2 regions of the Shewanella sp. SM20 genome follow, and region 2 is predicted to be linked to the other one. Evidence: riboswitches for the same ligand, from Rfam matches in the RefSeq annotation. Region 2 holds a riboswitch; the other holds the start of a gene.
The links. Region 2 has a riboswitch for cyclic di-GMP ahead of L5M18_RS12245 (glycosyl hydrolase family 18 protein). Riboswitches for the same ligand answer to the same signal wherever they lie in the genome.

Region 1: another riboswitch for cyclic di-GMP. It lies ahead of gbpA (N-acetylglucosamine-binding protein GbpA); the one in region 2 lies ahead of L5M18_RS12245 (glycosyl hydrolase family 18 protein).

Annotation. Positions count from the first base shown of each region.
Region 1 covers NZ_JAKKRK010000003.1:131,052-138,665, reverse strand. The annotation lists gene L5M18_RS02535 (YgjV family protein) at 1-77, shown strand, start outside; gene katB (catalase KatB) at 405-1,880, shown strand; gene L5M18_RS02525 (TMEM165/GDT1 family protein) at 2,048-2,602, opposite strand; cyclic di-GMP riboswitch class I at 3,013-3,112, shown strand; gene gbpA (N-acetylglucosamine-binding protein GbpA) at 3,236-4,681, shown strand; gene L5M18_RS02515 (aromatic amino acid transport family protein) at 5,243-6,418, shown strand; gene L5M18_RS02510 (S46 family peptidase) at 6,688-7,614, shown strand, end outside.
Region 2 covers NZ_JAKKRK010000026.1:11,512-19,125, forward strand. The annotation lists gene L5M18_RS12230 (HD-GYP domain-containing protein) at 32-1,297, shown strand; gene L5M18_RS12235 (aminopeptidase P family protein) at 1,471-3,258, opposite strand; gene L5M18_RS12240 (ROK family protein) at 3,652-4,437, shown strand; cyclic di-GMP riboswitch class I at 4,789-4,877, shown strand; gene L5M18_RS12245 (glycosyl hydrolase family 18 protein) at 4,991-7,597, shown strand.

The DNA.
Region 1 (7,614 bases), on a different contig from region 2:
TTAACTTTTTTATCGTGCTGATTGACACTTATTATTTGGTTAAGCTTTATCGTGAAGCCGACTTATCCAGCAGTTAATGGCAGTGTATCAGCTTAACTCCGCTTTCTCGCACCGCACTTCGCTCCATTGTCCTGAGCAGCTATTTGGTTTTTCAACAGTATCCTAAGTGATGTGAGCGGACCATTGGCTGTGAGTCCGTGTAATTCATTAATTGTCTTGCCAAACTCATTCTTAATCTTTTTTTTAGATTATACAAATCTAGTTTAATCGTTTTATTCTCAAGTGGTAATTCTCTATTCTTGCTCTATCGACAACACGTCGCCAGCCAAGGAGATAAACCATGGCCACCATTTACGATTTAATTGAAACCTGGTTAACCAGCAATCAAGACTAAGGAGCAGGGCATGAGTCAACAACATCAAACAAGTCAGTACTTAACGAGCCAAAACGGCGCCCCAGTGGCCGACGATCAAAACTCACTGTCGGCGGGTGAACGTGGTCCTCTGCTATTACAAGATTGGCATTTAATTGAAAAGTTAGCCCATTTCAACCGTGAGCGTATTCCTGAGCGTATCGTACATGCCAAAGGTACTGGGGTTTACGGCACATTTACGCTGACTAAAGATTTAAGCGATTACACCATTGCTGACCATTTCAATGGTGTTGGTAAGCAAACCGAAACCTTTATTCGTTTCTCAACCGTAGGTGGAGAAATGGGTTCTGCCGATGCAGAGCGCGATCCACGTGGCTTTGGTTTACGTTTTTATACTGCCCGTGGTAATCACGATATTGTGGGTAACAATACGCCGACCTTTTTCTTGCGAGATGGAATTAAGTTTCCAGACTTTATCCATACGCAAAAGCGTAATCCTAAGACCAATTTAAAAGATCCGCAGGCTATGTGGGACTTTTGGTCATTGAATCCTGAAGCTATGCATCAAGTAACCATTTTGATGTCGGATCGTGGTATTCCGGCAAACTACCGTCAAATGCACGGTTATGGTTCACACACTTTCTCGCTGTGGAATGCCAAGGGCGAGCGTTTCTGGGTGAAGTTCCACTTTAAATCGCAGCAAGGCGTGGTCAACTTAACCAATGAACAGGCTGATAAATTAAAAGGGATTGATCCCGATTCATCGCAGCGCGATATGGTGGTTGCGATTACTGATGGTAACTTCCCGCGTTGGACGGTTAATGTGCAGATTATGCCTGAGGCAGATGCCAATACTTACCATATCAATCCATTTGATTTAACTAAGGTTTGGCCGCATAGCGACTATCCATTAATTGAGATTGGTGTATTAGAGCTGAATCGTCTGCCACAAAACTACTTTGCTGAAGTTGAGCAAGTGGCATTAGCACCTAGTAATTTGGTCCCAGGCGTCGGGGCTTCACCAGACAAGATGTTACAAGCACGTTTATTTGCCTACGCCGATGCGCAGCGTTACCGCATTGGTGCTAACTACAACCAATTGCCAGTGAATTGCCCGCATGCCGCTAAGGCAAATCACCATCAACGTGCAGGTGCGATGGCGGGCACACAATGCCCTTACCATGGCAGCCAAACTGGTGCTGATGCTTCGGCAAACTATGGCCCGAACAGCACTGCTGATGCCTTGGTTGAGCCAGTAAACTTTAGCGAACCACCATTGCGTTTAGAAGGTGAAGCGGCGCGTTATAGTCGTTATAACCAAGACGATTATACCCAAGCGGGTAATTTGTATCGCATCTTCTCTGAAGCTGAGAAAGCGCGCCTAGTGGCAACAATTTCGGGTTCATTAAGTCAAGCGAGTTTAGATGTGCAGCAACGTATGGTGGCGCATTTTACTCAAGCCGATGCGGATTACGGACAACGTATTAAACTGGCATTAGGGTTATAAATTGCATTTCTAAGTCGACACTTTTTATTCTATTAAAGCCGTTGTAAGTAGAAAGGCCAGTGATGTTTATCACTGGCCTTTTTGTTTCCATACTTGAATATGATCAATGATCAATGATCAATGATCAATGATCAATGATCAATGATCAATGATCAATGATCAATGATCTAGAACAGTAGTGTTGCTACGCCTAAGAGTGCGAACAATACGGCGCAGCCACGGTGTATCCACAACATAGGTAATTTTTCGGCGCTGAAGTGGCCTGCGATTACTACGGGTACGTTAGCAAGCAGCATGCCTAAGGTTGTGCCTGCAACCACCATAGTTAATGAATCGTATTTTGCGGCTAATACCACAGTTGCGATTTGTGTTTTATCCCCCATTTCGGCGATAAAAAACAGGATAAAGGTGGCGAGAAAGGGGCCCATTTTATAGAAACGGCTCTCTTCTGCATCGACTTTATCGGGGATTAACACCCAAAGAGCGATTGCAAAGAAGGACGCAGCCACTAAATAACGTGCCAGATCTGGGCTTACCCAGTTAATCGCCCATTGGCCAATCCAAGCTGCGGCAAAATGGTTAAATAATGTCGACAGCAAAATACCTAAAATAATGGCGGTTTTATTTTTAAATCTTGCGGCGAGGATTAGTGCAAGTAATTGAGTTTTATCACCAATTTCGGCGATAGCAACCGTAAAGGTTGAGGCAAGTAGGGCTTCCAAGTGTGATCCTTTAGGGGTGGTTATGACATAAGCACAATAAACCGTCCACCCCTAGGTGCAGTCATTGTGCTCAGGTCTTGCTGGGCAAATCTATGATTTGCTGTGAACACCATGGCATGTTGCCAAGTATGTTGATGTTCACCCTAGATGACGATGGCTCGAAATCCAGTTAGCTACTCCCCCGAAGCGAGGTGGGCATTATACCTAGGTAAGATTTAGTTTCAAGCACGAGTTTATAACAGTAGGTACTGATAAATGTTTGACGGGTGTCAGAAAAATACCGATTCACATTCTGTAACCTAATGAATATAAATGAATTATTTTTTGACAACGTTGTCTTTTGTTGCTAATTTAGCCAAGTCATTTCTACTTGGTTACATACTGTTAACTCGTAGTGACTCAATGATAACGACTGTATTTGGCAAACTAATTGAAAAGTTAGGACGCAAAGCTTCCGGTCTAAGGTTGTAAATGGATTTTTTAGTGAACTAAGATAGCGGAGTTGCCGCAGAATTCGATTTCTGTGAAAGATAAACGACTGCTGTTTAATGCTGTTGTTTGCCCAAATACCACTTTTATATCTAAGCCTATCATTATGTTTAGGATGATAGGCAATCAATGGAGTGCATTAAAGTGGCAAATCCTACTGTTTTTTCCCCTATTTCTAAATTGAGTTTATTGGCCGCGGCAGTAATGGCGACGAATGCGTTTGTGAGTATCTCTGCGCAGGCGCACGGTTATGTTGTGGCACCTGAATCGCGTTCATATGCCTGTAAAACAGGTAAAAATGCCAATTGTGGTGCGGTGCAATGGGAGCCACAAAGTGTTGAGGGGCCATCGGGTTTTCCTGAATCAGGTCCTGCTGATGGCAAACTGGCGAGTGCTGGCAATGGTGCTTTTTCACCTTTGGATGAACAAAGCCCGAGCCGTTGGGCAAAGACGGATATTAAAGCGGGCTGGAATAAATTCAGTTGGCAGTTCACAGCAAATCATGTCACCCGTAATTGGCGTTACTATTTAACTCGCCAAGATTGGAACCCAAACCAAGCTTTGAGCCGAACGAGCTTTGACTTAGCTCCCTTTTGCGTAGTTGATGGTGGCATGGAACAGCCGCCTAAGTTAGTGACCCATGACTGTTACGTGCCAGAAGGTCGCAGTGGTTATCAAGTGATCTTGGCCGTGTGGGAAGTGGGAGATACGACGAATAGTTTCTACAATGCTATCGATGTGAACTTGGGCTCGGGTCCTGTTGTGCCGAGTGAATGGCAAGATGTGGGGGATATCAATCCGTCACTCAATCTAAAAGCAGGCGATAAAGTGATGACCCGGGTGTTTGACGCCAATGGTGAGCAAACGGCTAAGCAAACAGTCATTACCATTAGCGATGCGACTCAAGGTGATAAACAAAATTGGCCTTTCCTATTAGCAAGTGCGATTAATGCTCAGCAGTCCCAGTTAAAAGCGGGACAAAAAAATGCATCGGGTGTGATTGAGCCTGTGTATGGCAAAAATGACATTTTTACAGCGAAAAACTCAGGTATTGAGCGTGTCGAAGTCGGATTTGATTTAGCTCCTGCTCCGGGCAACAGCTTAGAAGTCACTTCACTTGCTGACGATTATCAAATTATCGATGGTGCGGCGAAGGTCAGCTTTGATGTAACCAGTAACGCTGAGATGCTAGTGTCAGCGTATTTGTTTAGCCATGATGGCACCGCGTCAGGTTTTGTGAGCCAAACTGTTAACAATACCAGCGCGAGCTTAGTGTTAGACGTCGTTGAGCCTAAAGCTGGGCATTATCATTTGCAGGTAAAAGCTGAGCCTAAACAAGGTGATGTTATTCAGCAGAACTTTGATCTCTTCTTAAAGGATCAAGCTCCTGCACCAGAAGCTGATTTTGTATTCCCAGCAGGCGTGAAAGGTTACGTTGCAGGTACTACAGTGTTACAGCCTAAAAATGGCAAAGTGTATCAATGTAAGCCATTCCCTTATAGCGGCTATTGCGTGCAGTGGTCGGCTTCTGCCACAGGATTTGAGCCAGGTGTTGGCGCTTCTTGGGCTATGGCGTGGACTGAGCTGTAAATTAACTTTTTGAGCTAACCTAGCTTCAAAAAGGTATCATTGGGCTTAAACATATCCGTGTGTTTAAGCCCTTTTTGTCTGCATCGGATGGAAAAAGACCGGCTTTATTTTGATTCGAGCCTAATACAAGATTACAGGTATTCTCAACAAAGGTAGCGATTTTGTTGGCTTGTATATTTTCGTTTATCACAGCACTATTAAGTTGTTACCGTACCGTTTGCTACCCTTCTTTGTTCACAACTGGCTTGCCCACTGGGTTTGGCTCTGTTAATGTCCCAAACTATCTATTTAATCGATGCTTATATCGGTACATTAATTTGGGCTATCACAATTGAAAGTCATGCCATTTTTCAATAATCGATTTAGTTAGCCTCAATGGCTACTGGGTTGAAACATTCAAAAGCTATTGGGGCCAATTGATCTGCTAGGTCGAGATCTGATTGGATGCTTTAAGTGATGTGTCGCTTATTTCGATTTAAGACGCAAGGCTTTATCGGTTCAAATCTTACTCAAATAAAATAATAATTAATTATTGAACAGGACTATTGTGTGAATTCAAAAATGTTAGGCTCGATCGCCATCGTTGCCGGGACGGCCATTGGCGCAGGTATGTTAGCGTTACCTTTAGCCACAGCGGCTTTAGGTATTATCCCTGCTTTAGTGTTACTCGTCGTTATTTGGGGCGTGTCCGCCTATACCTCATTACTTATGCTCGAAATTAACTTACGCACTGGCGTGGGGGATAACGTGCATGCTATTACGGGTAAGTTACTGGGTAAAAAAGGTCAAATAATTCAAGGTGCTTCTTTCCTGAGTTTATTATTTGCCTTGACCGCGGCTTATCTCACCGGTGGGTCATCGCTATTAGTGCTTAAAGCGAAGAACATGTTCGATATCGTGCTCGATAATCAAGTCGCAGTGTTGTTATTTACACTCGTGCTCGGTGGCTTTGCGGCGCTAGGTGTTGCTTGGGTCGATAAAGTTTCACGTTTCCTATTTTCGTTAATGATTCTATTGCTCGTGGTGGTGGTATTATTTTTATTGCCCGAAGTCAGTATTGCTAGCATGGCAACGGGTGCGATTGCCGAGTCGATGACCAGCAATTGGATGGCGGCAATTCCCGTGGTGTTTACTTCGTTTGGTTTCCACGTCTGTATCGCCACCTTAGTGCGTTATCTTGATGGCGATGCGGTATCACTGCGTAAGGTGTTGTTAATCGGCTCGACTATCCCACTTGCTTGTTATGTTCTGTGGTTATTGGTGACTTTAGGCACAGTAGGCGGATATGAGGTGAATAGTTTTGAAGGTTCACTACCTTCACTCGTCACGGCATTACAGGATATTGCTCATACGCCTTGGATCAGCAAATGTATTTCATTATTCGCTGATTTAGCCTTAGTGACCTCATTCCTCGGTGTGACCTTAAGTTTATATGACTTTATCGCCGAATTAACTCGCGCCAAAGAAACGTTTGCCGGCCGTATTCAAACTTGGTTACTGACCTTTATTCCGCCTGTTTTGTGTGCCTTGTATTTGCCTGAAGGCTTTGTGGCGGTACTGGGATTTGCAGCCGTACCATTGGTCGTGATGATCATCTTCTTGCCAATTGTTATGGCACTGCGTCAACGTCAGTCGCAGCTTGGGGGTTATCAAGTGTCTGGCGGATCTGTTGCGTTAGTTATTGCAGGCTTGTTAGGTGCCGTGATTGTGGGTGCCCAACTATTTGTTGGGATCTAATTCATTGCGATAGATGAGGGCTTTTTAGCGAATACATCTGGGTAACTTTGATTAAATGTATTTGCTTTGTAAGCGAGTTTTTCAGAGTCTGTTATAGAGAGTGTCGCATGTGATAAAGTCAGGCCCCGGCCTGACTTTTTGCTTTTTAGGTTTTAAAGCGAGTGATGCTGGGTTTTAGCACAGTTATTTAAAATTAAAACAACGCTATTAAAACGAGAAAATGGCCCAGCTTGCGCGTGGCTTCATTCACATAAAACGGACTTAACACAATGAAAAAATGGTTACTCACAGTTGCCGTGGCCGCTAGTTTTGGCGCACAGGCTGACGAAGGTATGTGGCAGCCCCATCAACTGCCTGCAATGGCTGATGAGCTAAAAGCAAAAGGCCTTGAAATTGATGCAAAATCGATTTCTAAACTCACCGAATTCCCGATGAATGCCGTGATAAGCCTTGGCGGTTGCACTGCATCATTTGTATCGCCAAAGGGCCTAGTCGTGACTAACCATCACTGTGCCTATGGGGCAATTCAATACAATTCCACTCCTGAGAAAAATCTGCTGCAGGATGGTTTTTTAGCTAAGACCTTCGCCGATGAATTACCTGCGACCCCTGGCTCACGTGTCTATGTGACTGAAGATGTCACTAATGTCACTGAGCGAGTTAAAAACGGGCTTGAAGGTAAAGTGGGTAGCGCCTTCTATCAAGGCGTTGAAAGCCAAGAGAAAGCCTTAGTTGCTGAATGTGAAAAAGAAGATGGTTACCGTTGCCAAGTGTATAGCTTTCACGGTGGTCTCGAATATTATCTGGTTAAGCAATTGGAAATCCGTGATGTGCGTTTAGTCTATAACCCAGCCGCGAGCGTGGGTAAATACGGCGGCGATGTAGACAACTGGATGTGGCCACGTCACACAGGCGATTTTTCTTTCTACCGTGCTTATGTATCTAAAGCAGGTAAACCAGCAGAATTTAGTGCTGACAACGTGCCTTATGAGCCAAAAAGTTTCTTAAAAGTATCGGCTAAAGGCGTGAGTGAGGGTGATTTTGTGATGGTTGCAGGCTACCCAGGTCGCACCAACAGATACCGCACAGCCACTGAAGTTCAAAATGAGTTTGAGTGGGCTTATCCCGAAGGCAAAATGCTGCGTGAACGCTTTATAGAGATCATTAAAGAAACCGCGGCAGAGGGCAGCGACGAG
Region 2 (7,614 bases):
CAGCGGGAATGCTACATAAGAGGAACTTCCCATGGCGATATCACTTAGGCGTGGTGTAACTAAATTAGCCACAGCGTCCTTGGGAACAGCGGCGGCACTGCCACATTGGCGACGTTTGATTTTTGAACGTTTATTTGGCTTTCTAGCGATTCTCTGCGTGCCTGTATATATCACTAGTGTGTATTTATGCGTCATCGCCGATCTCTGGTTTATGGTGGTATTTGATACGCTGGCTTATCTGTTTTTACTGCTTTTACTGTATTTTCCTAAGCTTGCTGATAGTACGCGTTTTGGCTGTGGCTGCTTGCTGGGTTTTGCTATCGGCATCGGTTTTTTAATTGCGATTGGCCCTTCGGGAGCTGGTTTTTTCTGGTTATTTATTTTCCCGCCGTTAGTCGGTATTTTTTTAGGCAATCGAGCCAGCTTATATGCCCAGTGTTTGAATGGGCTAAGTTTGGTATTGATTGGTTTTGCCTATCATTTTAATTGGCTCAATTGGCCTGAAACCCAAGGTTATAGCATCGGTATTTGGGCCGTTGTCGTGGTCAATTTTATCGTGACCAATGCTATGTTGACGTTAACCATCACTTATTTATTAGGTAAGTTGGCTGATGCACTCGATTCAACCTTAGCATCACGCCAAGCTACTGTATTAGGCTTAGCTAAACTCGCCGAATACAGAGATAACGAAACGGGCGCGCATTTGCTACGTATGCGGCAGTATTCGAAAATGCTCGCGTCGCAGCGACTACTGGCTGCCAATCCTCCTGCAGAATTGAACGAAGATTATATTCAAGACATTAGTTTGTCGGCCATTTTGCACGATATAGGTAAAGTCGGTATTGCCGATGCGATTTTGCTTAAACCGGGTAAATTAACGCCGCAGGAGTTTGAGCAAATTAAAGCTCATCCTGTGATCGGGGGACAAGTGCTACGCAGTTTGTTGGAATATGCGCCCCAATGTACTTTTATTCAGATGGGCCGCGATATTGCTTCGGGTCACCATGAAAAGTGGGATGGTAGTGGTTATCCCCTTGGTTTGAAAGGTGAAGATATTCCGCTTTCGGCGAGGATAGTGGCCCTAGTTGATGTTTATGACGCGCTGACTTCTCCCCGATGTTATAAGCGGCCCTTTAGCCACCAAGAGGCTATCGACTTAATTATTGAAGGCAAAGGTCAGCATTTCGACCCTGAATTAGTCGATTGTTTTATTGAAATTCATCAGGACTTTGAAGTGTTGTCTAAAGCATCGCTGGATGATGCTTATCAGCCGATGGCACAACCTACTATGGTTTAGCGACTCATGTTTTTAAATCGTGTTTTGAAATCATGGTTTTGAAATAAGGCGTGGGTTTTAAAACACACAGATAGCGCTAAAAAAACGCCCAATGCTAATTGCCTTGGGCGTTCTATTTTATAGTGTCTAAGTGACTAATATAACGACTTAAATCGCTACTTATCAGCGGAGTGCTAAATTGCTTTAGTCACTTGAGTTAACCAAGCCAGTTCATCACCCGACATTAACGGAGAAAGTGTATTGAATACTTGCTGATGATAAGCATTAAACCAGTCTATTTCCGCTTGCGTTAACAGGCTCTTATCAATAAGGCGCGCATCCATAGGGATCATAGTCAACGCATCGAATTCATACATTTCACGCTCAGCCCCTTTAAGTGCTTCACAGTGTTGCACTACGACGAGGTTTTCTAAGCGAATGCCAAAACTCTCAGCGCGGTAGTAACCCGGCTCATTGGAAAGCACCATGCCGGGCATCAATGCGATACCGTTGACATTTTTACCTATGCGCTGTGGACCTTCGTGCACACTTAAAAAATGACCCACACCATGGCCTGTACCGTGATCGTAATCAAAACCATATTGCCATAAATATTGGCGGGCGAAAGCGTCGAGCTGCTGGCCTGAGGTGCCTTTCGGGAAGCGAGCTTGGTCGAGGGCAATATGACCTTTTAGCACCAGCGTAACCATTTTTTTATGCTCATCGGTCACTTCACCTATCGCAATGGTACGGGTCACATCTGTCGTGCCATCAATATACTGAGCGCCAGAATCCACTAAGTAGATGCTGTCCATTGTCATCATGGCTGGTGTGCCATTGTTGTGATTGTAATGGCACATAGCGGCATTAGGACCGGCAGCTGAAATCGTGTCGAAACTTGGCTCGCGGTAACGCTCATCTTCTAGGCGAAAGCTTTCCAATTTATCCGCAAGGGTGCCTTCATCGTGCATACGATTGGCTGCCACTTCGGCATCGAGCCATGCAAGGAATCGACTCACGGCGACGCCATCGCGGATATGGCAGGCACGTATGCCGGCCAGTTCTGCGGCGTTTTTCTGCGCTTTAGGTAAAGCGACTGGATCGATTCCGGCAATTAATTTTGCTCCTGCCTCACGGGCAATGTTTTGTGCCCAAGCGTTAGCAGAGTTCGGATCGGCCAGCAGTTTTACGTCCTGCATGCTGGCGAGTGTATCTGCAAGAGATGCCTCGCTTTTAAAGCTGACGCCAGCACCAACATGCTCCTCAATGCCCCCTGGGAGTTTGCTTAAATCGGTGAAGAGCTGCATATCGCCATTGGCGTGGAGCAGAGCACTGCCGAGTACAACTGGTAGTCGCGGTACATCATTGCCGCGAATGTTGAGTAGCCAGCAGAAAGAATCTAAGGCGGCGATTAAGGCGACATCACCACCGGCTTTTTTTACTAATGCACCAATTTCAATGCGTTTTTGCAGGCTGGTTTTACCAGCACTCTCGTTGCTAAACAAAGTGATAGGAGCGTTCGACTGTGCTGGCCGATTCTGCCAATACAAATCGATGGGGTTTTGTTCAACTGCAACTAATTCGATTTGGGATTTATTTAAGGTTGCTTTGGCATTTTCATACCAAGCTAAGGTGTGTAAGCGCGCATCGAAACCAACGCGAGACCCTGCTGGTAGCGTGTCACATAACCACTCAATTTGTGGTGTATCGGTTAGGCTTTCATAACTGAAAAATGTGGCATCGACTTGTAAACGAACTTGAACCGTATAGCGGCCATCGGTAAATATTGCGGCTTTATCTTTCAATACGATAGCCATACCCGCCGAACCGGTAAAGTTGGTTGCCCAGTACAAACGTTCGTTATGTGCTGGCACATATTCGCCCAGATATTCGTCGGCACGGGGAATAATAAAAGCATCGAGATTCGCAGATGTTAATTCGTTACGAATAGCACCGAGACGGTTAGCGATTGATTGTGACATATGGGCTCCAATAGAGACTGGCATGCTATGCGAGTCGGTAGGCGAAGATCGCCTAAGGATGAGTAGGTTTATGTTGATTTGAGTTTTAACCGGCTCGGATTATCGCAAGTCTAGCGCGCTAGATGCAAGGGTAGCGAATAAAGGATTTTGTATACAATCGTGAATTTGTGCAGGTAAGACGCTTGAGGTTATGGGGTTTGTTGTTAATTTATTTATGTGATTTTGAGCATGAAAAGTGAATTAAATAAAAGGTTGGTCATGTTTTAATTAGGACTTGTTCCTTAAAAATTAGCAACTTAAGTTTTATTCAATCGCTAACATTTGGACCCTATGCTAACATTTGCCATCTCTACTCGGGGTCAGAGTGGGGCACATGTATCAGTGGAGTAAGCGATGCAAATACTAACAATAGATGTGGGCGGTACCAAAGCCCTGTTCGAACTTCAGCTCGCGGGACATACAGAACAATATAAAATCCCCACAGGTGAAGGTTTTAAAATTGAAGAGTTAAATAATCAAATCGCGGCGTTTGAACGTGATTATGATTTACAGCATTACCAATTAGCTATTGCCGTACCTGGACTGGTACAAAATAATCGTTTGGTTTCTTGTAAATCTTTACCTGGACTCAATGGATTGAGCTTCGATACAGTCAAAACCCAGGGTGAGCTTAAGTTTATCTGCAACGATATCGATGCGGGTATGCAAGCGACTTGTGATGCCAAATATGCCTGTGAGTTATTGGTCATGTGCGGCACTGGGATCGGTATGTCTATTGCCTTTAATGGACAAGTCTTTACGGGAGCGACGGGCGTGGCGGGGGAGTTGGGGCCTTGTCGCGTGATGACAGAATCTGGCGAGTTTAGTTTAGAGCAACTGGCCAGTGGCGATTCAGTGCGCAGCCGCAAAATCTCCACTCAGGATGATTTATATCGCGCGGGCAGTTATCTCGGCATGGGATTAGCGTGGGCGGTTAATTTATTTAATCCCAATCGAATTTGGCTTGCTGGCGGTATGATGAATAGCGCTCCTTACTACAAAGGCTGCCTCGAAAGCTTAAAGCAAATGGCATTGAGCGCGCCCTTAGCTGAGATGAAAATCAATCGTGTCGATGATATGGAAACCTTGGTTTGCCGCGGTTTATCTGTGATGCTCGCAAGGGACTATCCTCGTGCATAAGGATCATAAATAACCCCGCGCATAAAGATAATAAATGTTGCTCGACAATGGTTTGCGCCATGAATGTTTAGTGATTGAGTTTTAGCTGCATAAGCGACGTAAATTGTGAAATATAAAGCAGGACTTATGATGTCTTTGGCATATCGAGTCCTGTTTTTTTATTTTTAAAGTATTTAGATAATCCTCATTACCCAAAGTAAATATTAGCGATAGTTTAATTTGCATAATTCCTTTCTTATCAGATGACTAGTTCTATTTACGATTCTTGCCAATAACACAGTTGATAATATTTTGTTGCAATTTTATTGCGCTTACGCTTATGCTGATATTTGCAATGACAACGTTGTCATTGTGTGTAAAAGGCAAACCAGTTGAAAAACTGGGACGCAAAGCCTCCGGTCTAAGGGTTCGTCTGTACCTATGATAGCGGGGATACCACAGGTTTTTCTTCGTGCAGTTGTCAGTCGTTTTGCATGGTTTTAAGAGAGTGCTGTTTCCTGTCTACGCTTTGTTTGCCTTATTGATTCATATAAAAATTCAATAGGGATATCTCATGTTCAAGACTCAAATTTCAACATCAGCCTTGCTAGTGGCATCAGCACTGGCATCTACCGTGAGTGCCAGCGTTTTTGCAGCGGCGCCCGGTAAACCGACTTTAGGTTGGGGCGAAACTAAGTTCGCTATTATTGAAGTGAATCAAGCGGCTACTGCTTACAATCAATTAGTTACGGTGAAAGATGCCGCCGATGTCTCCGTCAGTTGGAACCTTTGGAGTGGCGATGTGGGCAATAGAGCCCAAGTGTTACTCAACGGCAATGTAGTTTGGGAAGGCCCATCTGGCGCGTCGGGAACCGCTAACTTTAAGGTGAACAAGGGCGGCCGTTATCAGATGCAAGTACAACTGTGTAACAGCGATGGCTGTACGGCGAGTGATGCTAAACAAATCCTCGTGGCTGATACCGACGGCAGCCATTTAGTACCACTCAATGCTCCCCTAAAAGAAAACAACCGTCCCTATGCGAATAAATCAGGCAAAGTGGTGGGAGGTTACTTTGTCGAATGGGGCGTATACGGCCGTAAATTTCCGGTCGATAAGATACCTGCGCAAAACTTAACCCATATTTTATATGGCTTTACCCCAATTTGTGGTGGTGATGGAATCAATGATAGCTTGAAAGAAATCGAAGGCAGTTTCGAAGCGTTGCAACGTGCCTGTAGTGGTCGTGGTGATTTTAAAGTTGCGATTCACGATCCTTGGGCGGCGATTCAAATACCGCAGGCGGGAGTGAGTGAGCATTCAGATCCTTACAAAGGTAACTTTGGTCAATTGATGGCACTTAAGCAAGCACATCCAGATTTGAAGATTTTACCTTCGGTTGGTGGTTGGACCCTCTCGGATCCCTTCTTTTTCTTCGGTGATAAAGCAAAGCGCGATATCTTTGTCGCTTCGGTGAAAGAGTTTCTACAGACCTGGAAATTCTTCGATGGCGTAGATATCGACTGGGAATTTCCAGGGGGGAATGGCGCTAACCCAAATTTAGGTAATGCCAATGACGGTGAAACCTATGTGACTCTGATGCGTGAACTGCGGGCGATGCTTGATGAACTAAGCGCCGAAACGGGTCGTACCTATGAGCTGACCTCAGCGATTAGCGCTGGTGACGATAAAATTCAAAAAGTCGATTATCAGGCTGCTCAGCAGTACATGGATTACATCTTCTTGATGAGTTACGACTTTAATGGTGGTTGGACTAATACTGAACTCGGCCATCAAACCAATCTGTATGAAGCGAGTTGGGATCCCAATACCCGTTACACCACAGCTAATGGCGTTAATGCGCTGTTAGGCCAAGGCGTGACCCCTGGGAAAATTGTGGTCGGTGCCGCTATGTATGGCCGCGGCTGGACAGGTGTCAATGGCTACAGTGGTAATAATCCTTTCACGGGGACGGCAACGGGCAAAGTAAAAGGTACTTGGGAAGCTGGTGTGGTAGATTATCGTCAGATAGCGAATGACTACATGGGAAGCGGTTGGACTTACAGCTATGACGAAACGGCCGAGGCGCCATCTTTGTTCAAGGCATCTACTGGCGATTTAATTACTTTCGATGATGCTCGTTCAGTTAAAGCCAAGGGGCAATATGTGCTTTCTAATCAACTTGGTGGGCTTTTTGCGTGGGAACTTGATGCCGATAATGGTGACATTCTGAATGCCATGCACGAAGGTTTAGGCCATGGTGAAGGCACCACTCCGCCAGTGAATAAAGCGCCCATTGCCAATGCGGGCGTGGATGTGAATGTCACAGGTCCCGCCGATGTGACGCTCAATGGTAGCGGTTCGCGCGATCCTGAAAACGCTGCTTTAAGCTATCTCTGGACTCAAGTCTCTGGGCCAAGTGTTGCCATCGCGAATGCAGATATGGCGAATGCGACTATTCAACTGGGAGCAACCCAAACCGATGTCGCCTATGGTTTTAGCCTTAAAGTCACCGATCCTGAAGGGCTATTTACCAGCGATACTGTGCTGGTGACGAACAAGGCTGATACGCCTAATCAAGCACCTGTAGTGACTCTGGCTCCGACTACGACAGTTGAAGCGGGTAAAATCGTCAGTATAGTGGCGAATGCCTCCGATGCAGATGGTGATGCCTTAACCTACGCTTGGACTGTGCCCGCAGGCGTGTCGGCAACCGGGCAAAATAGTGCCACGTTAGTCGTTACTGGCCCCAATGTTACCGAAGCGACCCGCTATGGTTTGAGTGTGCTGGTTTCCGATGGTGCCTTAGATGCAAGCGCATCGACTAATCTGACCGTGACGCCAAAAGTGGTCGGCGGTGGATGCGATGCAACCGATCCCAATGCCGGTAACTATCCTGCTTGGCAAACCAGTGTGGTATACAACACGGGTAATACAGTGAGTCATAGTCAGTTGGTATGGAAAGCAAAGTATTGGACTCAGGGCAATACGCCATCTCGCACCGCAGACCAATGGCTGCTACTCAGCCAAGTTGATCTCGGTTGGGATGCAGGTGTGGTGTATAACGGCGGTCAAACCACCAGCTATAACGGTCGTGTATGGAAGGCGAGTTACTGGACTAAAGGTGATGTACCGGGTGTTGCAGCAGTATGGGTTGATATTGGCGCGGCAACCTGCCAGTAATCATCCAAAATTTTGAC